Regions from separate parts of the Maritimibacter sp. DP1N21-5 genome, predicted to be linked through region 2. Evidence: riboswitches for the same ligand, from Rfam matches in the RefSeq annotation. Region 2 holds a riboswitch; the other holds the start of a gene.
What was found. A riboswitch is a leader RNA that binds a small molecule or an ion and turns the genes downstream of it on or off. The one in region 2 is predicted to bind thiamine pyrophosphate.

Region 1 (5,511 bases), on a different contig from region 2:
AGTTCCGCGCCACCCGACAGATAGCCCGAGGAAGTCTGGTAGTCGATCGTCGCTTCGCCGCGCTCGAACATCAGGCGGCCATCCCCACGGCCCTTGATGCCGAATACCGGCTCGACGTTCATGCCGAGCATCTTCCACGCAAGGAGCGGTACGAGGTCAAGACCCGTGGCACCTTGCGACCCGAAAATCAGGCTCACATCCTTCAGGCCATCGGCCGAACCGTCGAATTTCGCACCATCCTCGGGGTTGAGATAGGCGACGCCACCGGTGCCCGTGGCCATAACTGGAATCCAGTCACCATATTCGTAGCGAACGCGGGGGTCGTTCAGAAGATAAGGGAACTGTGTCGAACCCGAGGACCCGAACAGCAAGGTGCCATCCTTGTGTTCTTGTTCCTGAAACCAGTTTGCGCCCTTGGTCGATCCGGCGCCCGGCATGAACTTCACGACGACCGTGGGCTGGCCAGGCAATTCCTGAGAGAGTAGCGGCGCGAAAAAGTTTGCCCATTTGGCCGACCCGCCGGTTTCCGAGAACGGGATCACCCATTCGATCGTCTTGCCTTCGAAATCGACCTCGGCGAATGCCGTGCCAGTCATTATCGCGAGAACCGCAGCAGAGCTGGCGAGATGCTTGATGGTCATTGGTTTCCTCCCATAGACCCTGTGGGCGCCGAGCAGGAGCGCGGCGCGCTATTTTAGCCGTTCAAGGGAATGATTCCCTCCTCCAACCCCGGCACAATGCCGTTCCAAGCTTGCGTGAAACTTGCGCATCGTGACAAATGCGTGACCATGCGTATTGCAGTCATAGAAGATAACGAGGCGCTGGCCCACGGAATCGCTTTCCGTCTGCGCGACAGGGGCCATTCGGTTGACCTGCTTCACGACGGCGCCGAAGCCGATGCCTTTCTCCGACGGGAAGGCGCCGATCTGATCGTGCTCGATCTCAACCTTCCGCAGATGGACGGGCTGGCGGTACTGCGTGCGATGCGGCGGCGTGGCGACGGGACGCCCGTGATCCTGCTGACCGCGCGCTCCGAAACGGCGGAACGCGTCGCGGGCCTGGATGCGGGTGCCGACGATTACCTGACCAAGCCCTTCGATATGGACGAACTGGAAGCGCGACTGCGCGCGATGGCCCGCCGCAAGAACCTCGAATTTTCCGAACGGGACATGCTGGGTCCTTTGGTCTTTGACCGCACCGGGCGGCAGCTTCTTCTCGACGAACAGCCCTTTGACATTCCGCGGAAGGAAATCGCCACGCTCGAATGCCTTCTGGAACGTCGCGGGCGGCTGGTGTCAAAAGGCCAACTCATGAATCACGTCTACGGGATCGGATCGGACGCCGAGGAAAGCGCGATCGAGCCGCATATCTCCCGCCTGCGAAAGCGACTGGAGCCATATGGCATTAGGATCAAGACAGCGCGCGGTCTGGGATACATGCTGGAAGTAGAGAATGGCTAGAACCCGCAGGCCGGTCAGGCACCGGCCGATGTCGCTGCGCCTGCGGCTGTTTCTGGTCATCCTTCCGCCTCTGCTGGTGGTGTCGGTCCTGTTGGGCCTGTGGCGGTTCGAGGCCGCAAAGCGCACGTCCGAAGACCTTTTCGATCGTAGCCTGCTGGCGGCAGCACTGGCCATTTCCCGCGATGTGGCAATCTCGGGCGGCGATGCGCTGTCCCCCAGCACGCGCAATTTCATCTCGGACGCGGGCGGCGGCGAGGTTTTTTATCATGTGACCGGGCCGGGGGGCTACTATGTCACCGGATATGCCTATCCGCCGCGGCCCGACCAGCACATGCCGCAATCCGAACCCGGCTACTACATTGCCAACTATCGCGGTGAAGACATGCGGGTGCTGCGTATGACCGAGGCAAGCACGATCGACAATCTCTCCGGCGAAACGGTCGTGACTGTCTGGCAGCGGGTGAGCGACCGTCAGGCGTTCGCCCAGGAATTGGCTCTGCGCGCAATAACCGTCATGGCAGGCCTGATGGTCGCCTTGGCCCTCGTGGTTTGGTTCGGGGTGCAGGTCGGGCTTCGCCCGCTCAACGACCTGCAGGAAGCGATCCAGAAAAGATCGCCCGACGATCTCGGTCGGATTCGCAGACCCGTGCCAACCGAGGTCGCCGGGGTGGTCTCGACGCTGAACCGCCTCTTCGGGCAGGTCCGCGACAGTATCGAGGCACATCAAGCCTTCATTTCCGATGCCGCTCATCAGCTGCGCAACCCGACCGCAGCGCTGCTGGCACTCGCGGAAACCCTGCCGGATGTCCGCGACGACACCGAACGCTCCGTCCGTCAGGCCGAGCTGATCTCGGCCGCCCGCGCCGCGGCCCGGCTGACAAGCCAGTTGCTCCAGCTTGAACGTCTGCGCTACGGCTACGGCGGATCGGTGACGCGGTTTGACCTGAACACAATCGTCGAAGAAGTCTGCCGTGGCATCGCCCCCTCCGTCCTGTCCCGCGATCTGAGATTTTCACTTGACCCGGCCGACGAGCGTCTCGAGATCGAGGGCGATCCCGTCCTGATCGGCGAGGCGCTGACCAATCTTGTGGAGAACGCCCTCAAACACGGTGGTCCCACGATGGGGAGAATCTCAGTCAGCACCGCCCGAGACGGCGACACCATCGTCGTCACCGTCGAAGACGATGGCATCGGAATTCCGCCGGAAGAGGAAGAAACAGCGTTCCGCCGGTTTTCCCAGCTGCGTCACGGCGAAGGAACGGGTCTGGGGCTGGCAATCGTCGAACAGGTGATCCGCAAGAACAATGGCAAGGTACGCTTGGAGAACGTCGATCGTGGAACGCGCTTTCGGCTCGAGTTGCCGGCGGCAACCAAGCCGGCGTAGCCGCGCTGTCCGGCGATATGTTCTGCGCCGCGTGCAAGGCAAAGCCCATCTGTCTCGAGTGTCGTGCTCGAAGATACTTGCACCATGGCTGGTCATGGATCGATACCCACGGGCTACAAGAGCATCTAGGCACTTCATACGATCTGGCTGATTGAACACTTATCTGGTCGGATCCGGGGATTTGCTCGTGCCGCATTGCCCTTGGTAGCCTTGAGAAAAGATCCGGAGTCTGGCGAAGGCTTCGATGGTTTCACGTCTCATCGGTGCGGTCACAGACTGGATGTTACCGAGTTTCACGCCGAAAGGCGCTCTCGTGGCTTCCTTCTCCGCAATGCTTGGAAACTTGCCCCCGCTTTCGGCAAGGGCCAACTGATCCGGACCCGTGCAGTCGCACCGTCCCACCTGCGCCGCGACGTTTTCATGACGAGCCTTGCCGGCACCCGACGCCGGGCCCCCTCGCGTTTCACCGTTCGGGTGTCGCGGGACCACGGCGCCGCGTCCGCCTCTTGCCCCATCGACAATGCATCGCACTGTCAGGTGCAGCGCGTCGCAAGCCAGACCTGATTGCCTGAAAAAGCCTGCAAGACCGGTCGGCGAAGCGAACCCTTGCGGGCCGCGAGGCGCAAAATGGTCGTTCCTTGACCCTGCGGCCATTCCTTCCTACACAGTAGGCAGATCTGTTGGGGTGCCCCTCGGGGCTGAGACGCTTTCACGCGAACCCATTGAACCTGAACCGGTTAGGACCGGCGTAGGAAACAGTCATCGTGACCGTCCGAAGACCCATGGTCACCCTTGATGTCCTGTCGCGCCCTGACCCTGACAAGCGGATGGACGGACGTGACAGCCACAGTTCTCACCATTGCCGGGTCCGACAGCGGCGGCGGCGCCGGGATCCAGGCGGACCTGAAGACCTTTTCGGCCCTGGGTGTCTACGGTGCCAGCGTCATTACAGCGATCACCGCGCAGAACACCCGAGCGGTGCGCGCCGTGCACCCGGTCCCGCTCGAGGTGATCGAAGCGCAGGTCGCGACAGTGCTGGAGGACATCGAGGTTCACGCGATCAAGGTCGGGATGCTGGGCACACCCGACCTGGTGGAATGCGTGGCCGGGGCCATCTCGGGATTTCCCGGGGCCGTGGTGCTGGACCCGGTGATGGTGGCCAAATCCGGCGATGCGCTCCTGCCAGATACCGCGGTGTTGGCGCTCTGCCGCCACATGCTGCCGCGCGCCACGGTCCTGACCCCCAACCTACCGGAAGCCGCCCGCCTGTTGAACGCAGTCCACGCCGACACGGACGAAGACATGCAGGAGCAGGGGCGGCGGTTGTTGGCGATGGGCGCGGGGGCGGTGCTGATGAAGGGCGGCCACCGCAGGGGCGAGACCTGCACCGACTGGCTGGTCACCGCAGCGGGCACGAAAGCCTTCAAGGCCGACCGCATCGCCACCCAGAACACCCACGGCACCGGTTGCACCCTGTCCTCGGCCATTGCCGCCGGGCTGGCACGGGGCCTGCCCCTGTCACAGGCAGTCGGGCGCGCGCACGTCTGGCTCCAGGGCGCGATCCGCGCGGCGGAGGGGCTGCAAATCGGCGGGGGCCACGGCCCGGTGCATCACTTCCATGAGGTCTGGTCATGAGGGTCACGATCCGGGGCAGCGGCGTCGCCGGGCTATGCGTTGCGGCGGAACTCGCAGGGCGCGGCCACAGCATCACGGTGACGGACCCCGCCGGCGGACCCGGCGCACAGTCCTGTTCGTGGTGGGCCGGTGGCATGCTGGCACCGGATTGCGAAGGGTTCTCGGCCGAGGAACCGGTGTTCCGGCTGGGTCGCGCCGCCGCCGACTGGTGGCAGGCACAGGGGGCCGAAGTGCATCGCGAGGGCACGCTGGTCGTGACCCTTGGACGCGATCGGCGCGAACTCGATATCTTCGCCCGCCGCACCGCGAACCACCGCTGGCTGGACCGCGAGGGCATCGCCAGTGCGGAACCGCAGCTCGCCGGACGTTTCGACCGCGCCCTGCTGATGACCAAAGAGGCGCACCTGGACCCGCGCGCCGCGCTGCTTTCTTTGCGCGACCGGCTGGCCGCGCGAGGCGTCCGCTTCACGACCGAAGCCACGCCGGCCGATCGCGTAGTCGATTGCACCGGGCTGGCCGCCTCCGAAGCGCTTTCCGACCTCCGGGGCGTGAAAGGGGAAATGGTCGTGCTGCGCGCGCCCGGCGTCCACCTCAAGCGGCCGGTGCGTCTGCTGCACCCGCGGTTTCCGCTTTATGTCGTGCCGCGCGGCGACGGGGTTTTCATGCTGGGCGCGACCCAGATCGAAAGCGCCGAACGGGGCCGCGCCACGGTGCGCTCGGTCATGGAGTTGCTGTCGGCGGCCTACGCGCTCGACCCCGCATTCGCAGAGGCGGAGCTGGCCGAGATCGGCGCCGACGCGCGCCCCGCATTTCCCGATCACCTGCCGCGCCTCACCGAGGCAGGCGGCGTTCTTTATGTAAACGGCCTGTTCCGGCACGGTTTCCTGCTCGCCCCCGCGATGGCGCGGATGGCGGCGGCGGTGCTGGACGGCCAGGAAAAACCGGAGCTTTGGCATGATCATCGCGCTTAACGGCGAACCCCGCACCATAACGGGCCCTACCTTGGCCGACCTTCTGGAAGAGACCGGCCAA
Region 2 (5,511 bases):
GCGCAAGATCGCGGCCGTCCCAACTCATCTGTCCGGTGACATCCAGAAACCCGGCGATGCCGGCCAGCAGCGTGGATTTTCCGGACCCCGAGGGTCCCAGAATGGCGACCTTGTGGCCCTTGGCGACCTGCATATCAGCGGTCAGGGTGAAGTCCCCGTTGATCACGGTCACATGGTCAAGTGTCAGCATGAGCGCGACCGCCCCTGTCGAAGATCCAGAACAGAGCAAGGCTCGAGACCAGTAGAACCAGCGCCCCGCCCGCTGCATCCGGCATACGATAGGCGGCCATGAGACGATAGATCTGAAGGGGCAACGTGGGCGCATCCGGCGCGGCGAAGAGGGCGATCACGCCAAGGTCGCCCATGGAGAGCGCGGCGGACAGCCCCATCGTGAACCCGAGCGGGCGGCGCAGACGTGGCAGCCAAAGCAGGCGCAGCCGCGCCCAACCTGACATACCCAACCCATCCGCGAGCCGGCCATAATCAGCTTCGATCTGGCCGAGCGCGGGAACGAGCGCGCGCAGCGCGAAGGGCAGGGACATCACCGAGTTCACCATGGCCGTCACAGGAAAAGCGAGCGCGAAGGGGTCCGTTAGGGGAAACAGGATGATGAAGAGCCCGGTGCCGATGACCAGAGGCGAGGCGGCCAGCGTCAGGGAGCCGATCCCCTCCACCACGCGCAACCTGCTTTTCACCGAGAGCGCCGCCATCGGCAGGGCGAGCGCCAGCGTGACGACGACCGAGGTCAGTGCGATCCCGAGCGAGCGCAGCGCCGCCCACCAGATGGACGCAGGCAAGGAGAGCAGGCGTGGAAGCCCATCGAGAGCGATCATCGTAATGGGCAGGACGAGAAAGACGGTGGCGAGGGCGATGATGACCGTGTCCATAAGGACGAAACCCGGTCCCGCCGCGTCCCACCGGCGCAGGCTCCGATCAAGCCCCGCGCCAAAGCCCGTGGGCAGGGCGACCCGGAAGGCGATCAGGGCGACGGCGAGCCCGAGCGCGAACTGGACCAGTGCCAGAAGCGCGGCCTTGCCGAGGTCGAACTCGAGGTTGAAGGCCTGATAAATGGCAAGCTCGATTGTTGTCGCCTTCGGCCCGCCGCCCAGCGCCAGCGCGACGGCAAAGCTCGTGAGGCACAGAAGGAAGATGACGAGGAAGGTGCCGGGCAACACCTCGCGCAGCATGGGACGTTCCAGCCAGCGCGTCACATCGCGCGCGCGGAACCCCAGCGAGGCGGCCAGGCGAAACCGTTCGGCGGGAATGGCGAGCCAGCCTTGCAGGACAAGACGGGTGGCCAGTGGCAGGTTGAAGAAGACATGCGCCAGAACGACGCCATGAAAGCCATAGATCGAAATCGGCTCCAGCCCGACAAAACCCAGAACATCCGACACGATGCCAGAGCGTCCGAAGACCGAGATGAGGCCGAAGACCGCGACGATCGTCGGCAGGATGAAAGGCGCGCCCAGGAGCATAATGAGCAGCCCCCGCCCGGGAAACCGACGCCGCGCGATGGCGCGGCCCAGAGGAATCGCGAGGAGGATCGATAGCGTCGCGGACAGCGTGGCCTGCACGAGCGAGAAGCGCAGGGCGGCCCAGTCGGCGGGGCCGAAACCCGACAGCGCCTCGGCCCGGATCAGAACCGCGGCAAGCGTGCCCAGTGTGAAGAGAAGGACGACGGCCAGCGCGAGGCTGCCCGTCGCCGTGGTGCGTGTCATGATTCTATTGAGACAGCGCCGCGCGCCATTCTTCGAGCGCCACGTCTCGGATGTCCCGCGCCTCGGTCCCGAAGTAGATCAGGGCCTTTTCTGGCACGACACTCTCGAATCCCTCGGGCAGACCCTCCTGCGGCGTATGAGCCGGATACATCCAGTTGGTCTCTGGGATCGCAGACTGGAACCCGTCGGTCAGCATGAAGTCGAGGAACTGGTCGGCCAGCTCGGGCTCGTCGGTTGTCGCGATTTTGCCCGCGACTTCGATCTGCATGTAATTGCCTTCTTCAAAGGCGATGGCCGCCTTGGTGTCGTCGTCTTCGGCCAACAGGTGATAGGCGGGCGAGGTGGTGTAGGACAGAACCATGTCGGCCTCCCCTTCAAGGAACATCCCATAGGCCTCGGACCAGCCCTTGGTGACGGTCACGATATTGTCGGACAGGCGTTCCCAGTAGGCGCCGGCTTCTTCGCCATAGACCGCCTTGACCCAAAGCAGCAGGCCAAGCCCGGGCGTGGAGGAGCGCGGATCCTGAATCACGATCGTCAGGTCGCTGTCGGCGAGCTCCTCGAAATTCGCGGGGGGATTTTCGACCTTGGTCTTGTCGTAGACGAAGGCGAAGTAGCCCCAGTCGAAGGGCAGGAACATGTCGTTTTCCCACGCCACGGGCATGGACAGATCCGGGCTGTCGACACCGTGAAGCGCGAACATGGCCGTGTCGCGGGCCACCGCGGTCAGGTTCTCGTCGATGCCGAGCACGATGTCGGCCTCCGTCCGGTCGCCTTCGAGCTGGAGCCGCGAAATCAGTTCGGCCCCGTCGCCAACGGCGACAAGCTCGAGCGTGCAGTCGCATTGCGACTCGAAGTTCTCCTTGATGATCGGCCCCGGTCCCCATTCGGAAACGAAGCTGTCATAGGTATAGACGGTCAGCGTGTCTTGAGCGCTGGCCATGCCTGCAGGCATGGCGGCAAGAGCAGCAAGACCCGCGGCGATGATGGCTGTTTTCATGTCATCCTCCATTGCGACGGGCGAAAGTCGGGTAGGAAGACGTGGTCGTCGGCCCTTACCTTCCCTCCGCCGGTATGAGCCGGTTCAGGTTCAACGGGTTCGCTTGCGCATCTCAGCGAGCTCTTCAGCTCACACCCCGAGGTGCTGCAGAGACTATGCAAAGACGTGCACCGCTTCAAGGGCGGGCGCATACGTCGGCTACTGACGGACGGACAGAGGGGCCTGTGACGGGCGCGCTGCGCGGGACGATGCCCAGACAGAGGCCAGGATCACGATGGCGCCCACGATCTGGACCGGCGTCAGTGCCTCGGACAGAACCACCCAGCCGATGAGGATGGCCGAGAGAGGCGACAGGAACCCAAGTCCCGTCACGCCCGCCGGGTCCAGTCGGGCGATCCCCCGGAACCACAGGAAATAGGCCAGGGCGCCGCCCACGACCCCAAGCCAGAGATAGCCCGCGAGATTGGACATCGTCAGCGCGGGGAGGGCCGGTTCCATGATGAGCGTGGCCGGGAGCAGGAAGATACCCCCAGCGGTCAATTGCCATGCCGTGAAGGTGAGGGGGGAGACCGGCGGTTGCCACCGCCGCGCCAGCACGACCCCCGCTCCCATGGACAGGGCGCCCAGAAGTGCGGCCGCAACCCCGACGGGATCAAGCTGCGCATCGGGACCAAGGACCAGCATCCCGACGCCGACGAGCCCGGCGATGGCCGCCGCGACCGAGGCCGGGCGCAGGACCGTGCCCAGCGCAAGGCGGGCGAAGACGAGAACAATAAGCGGCTGGATCGCACCCACGGTCGCCGCGACGCCGCCGGGCAGGCGGTAGGCGGCGATGAAGAGCGCCACGAAGAAAAGGGAGAAGTTGAGCACGCCGAGCACCGCAATCCGCCCGAGCCAGTCGCGTGGTGGCAGGTTGCGCGTCACGACGAGCAGGATCAGCCCGGCCGGCAGCGACCGCAAGAGCGCGGCGTGCATCGGGTATCCCTCGGGCAGGAACTGCGTCGTGGTGATATAGGTCGTGCCCCAGATGATCGGGGTCAATGCGGTGATCAGGGTATCGGTGAGACGGGACATGGGCACTCTGCTTGGACCTTCACGCTACGCCGTCATCCCCGCGCGTCAAGAACTGCCTGATTGCGCGTTGAGAATTCCGCGCGCGGCGTATATCGAAACGCGAAAGGAGCCGGGCCATGATGAACACATTTGGACATATCTTCCGCGTGACGACCTGGGGCGAAAGCCACGGACCCGCGCTTGGCGCGACGGTGGACGGTGTGCCGCCCGGCGTGGCCATCGACGAGGGCATGATCCAGCACTGGCTCGATCGCCGCAAACCCGGTCAGAACAAGTTCACGACCCAGCGGCGCGAGGCAGACGAGGTCCGCATCCTTTCGGGCGTCTACGAGGGCCAGACCACCGGAACTCCGGTGCAGCTCATGATCGAGAACACCGATCAGCGCTCGAAAGATTATTCCGAGATCGCCGAGAAATTTCGTCCCGGTCATGCCGACATCACTTACTGGCTCAAATACGGCATCCGCGATCCGCGCGGGGGTGGGCGGTCGTCTGCACGCGAAACGGCGGCGCGAGTGGCGGCCGGCGGGCTAGCCCGCGAGGCGATCAAGGCCATCGCGCCGGGGATCGAGATCCGGGGCTACATGACGCGGATGGGCGTGCACGGGATCGAACGGGCGGACATCGACTGGGAGCAGATCGAACGGAACCCGTTCTGGACGCCTGACGCGCGGGCGGCTGCGACCTGGGAAGGCTACCTCAACGACCTGCGCAAGTCGGGGTCTTCCGTCGGCGCCGAGATCGAGGTCGTCGTGCGCGGCGCGCCCGCAGGTCTTGGTGCGCCGATCTATGCCAAGCTCGACACCGACCTTGCGGCCGCGATGATGTCGATCAACGCGGTCAAGGGCGTTGAAATCGGCGAGGGCATGAATGCGGCACGGTTGACCGGAGAAGAGAACGCGGACGAGATTTCGATGGGGCCGGACGGGCCCGAGTTCAGCTCGAACCACGCCGGCGGCATCCTTGGCGGGATCTCGACCGGGCAGGACATCGTGGTGCGGTTTTCCGTGAAACCGACGTCGTCGATCCTCACTCCGCGCAAGACGATCACCAAGTCGGGCGAACCCGCCGAGATCGTCACGAAGGGTCGCCACGACCCCTGTGTCGGCATCCGCGCCGTCCCGGTGGCCGAGGCGATGGCGGCCTGCGTGATCCTTGACCACCTGCTTCTGCACCGGGCGCAGGTGGGGAATGGTCCGCGCGGAACGATCGGCTGATGCTCGCCATCCTCGGGATCACTTTCCCGATCTTCGCGGCCATCGCCATCGGCTTTGGGCTGGCGCGCACCGGGTTCCTGACACCACCGCAGACCGGGCTCCTGTCGAAGTTCGTTATCAACGTCGCCTTGCCGCCGCTCATCTTCAATGCGGTGGCGAGCCGTCCCATCGCCGAGGTGTTTTCGCTGCCATTCATGGTGACGATGTTCCTGGGCGGATTGGCGACACTCGCGGTCAGTTTCCTCTGGTTTTCGCGGACGGGTCCGATGCGTCGGGCCGTCGCGCTCATGGGGTCGGTGGTGCCGAACTCCGCCTTCGTCGGCTTTCCGCTCATGACGATCCTGTTTCCCGGCGATGCGGGCGTTATCCTGTCGATGAACTTCCTGATCGAGAACGTCGTGTTCATTCCGTTGCTCCTCGTCGCCATCGAAATGGCGCGTGGGGCCGAAGGTAGCGGCGGTGTGAAGCTGAGGCGGGTGTTCCTCGGCGTGCTCAGGCGCCC

Region 1: it holds a riboswitch for thiamine pyrophosphate, as region 2 does, so the genes downstream of both, thiD (bifunctional hydroxymethylpyrimidine kinase/phosphomethylpyrimidine kinase) here and thiB (thiamine ABC transporter substrate binding subunit) in region 2, are expected to answer to the same signal.

What each region holds. Positions count from the first base shown of each region.
Region 1 covers NZ_JAHUZF010000001.1:68,306-73,816, reverse strand. Annotated here, with positions in the region: gene KJP29_RS00340 (tricarboxylate transporter) at 1-641, opposite strand, end outside; gene KJP29_RS00335 (response regulator transcription factor) at 789-1,460, shown strand; gene KJP29_RS00330 (sensor histidine kinase) at 1,453-2,844, shown strand; TPP riboswitch at 3,516-3,616, shown strand; gene thiD (bifunctional hydroxymethylpyrimidine kinase/phosphomethylpyrimidine kinase) at 3,682-4,479, shown strand; gene KJP29_RS00320 (FAD-dependent oxidoreductase) at 4,476-5,450, shown strand; gene thiS (sulfur carrier protein ThiS) at 5,434-5,511, shown strand, end outside.
Region 2 covers NZ_JAHUZF010000007.1:41,971-47,481, reverse strand. Annotated here, with positions in the region: gene KJP29_RS18205 (ATP-binding cassette domain-containing protein) at 1-190, opposite strand, end outside; gene KJP29_RS18200 (thiamine/thiamine pyrophosphate ABC transporter permease ThiP) at 177-1,718, opposite strand; gene thiB (thiamine ABC transporter substrate binding subunit) at 1,723-2,718, opposite strand; TPP riboswitch at 2,763-2,867, opposite strand; gene KJP29_RS18190 (EamA family transporter) at 2,917-3,792, opposite strand; gene aroC (chorismate synthase) at 3,909-5,009, shown strand; gene KJP29_RS18180 (AEC family transporter) at 5,009-5,511, shown strand, end outside.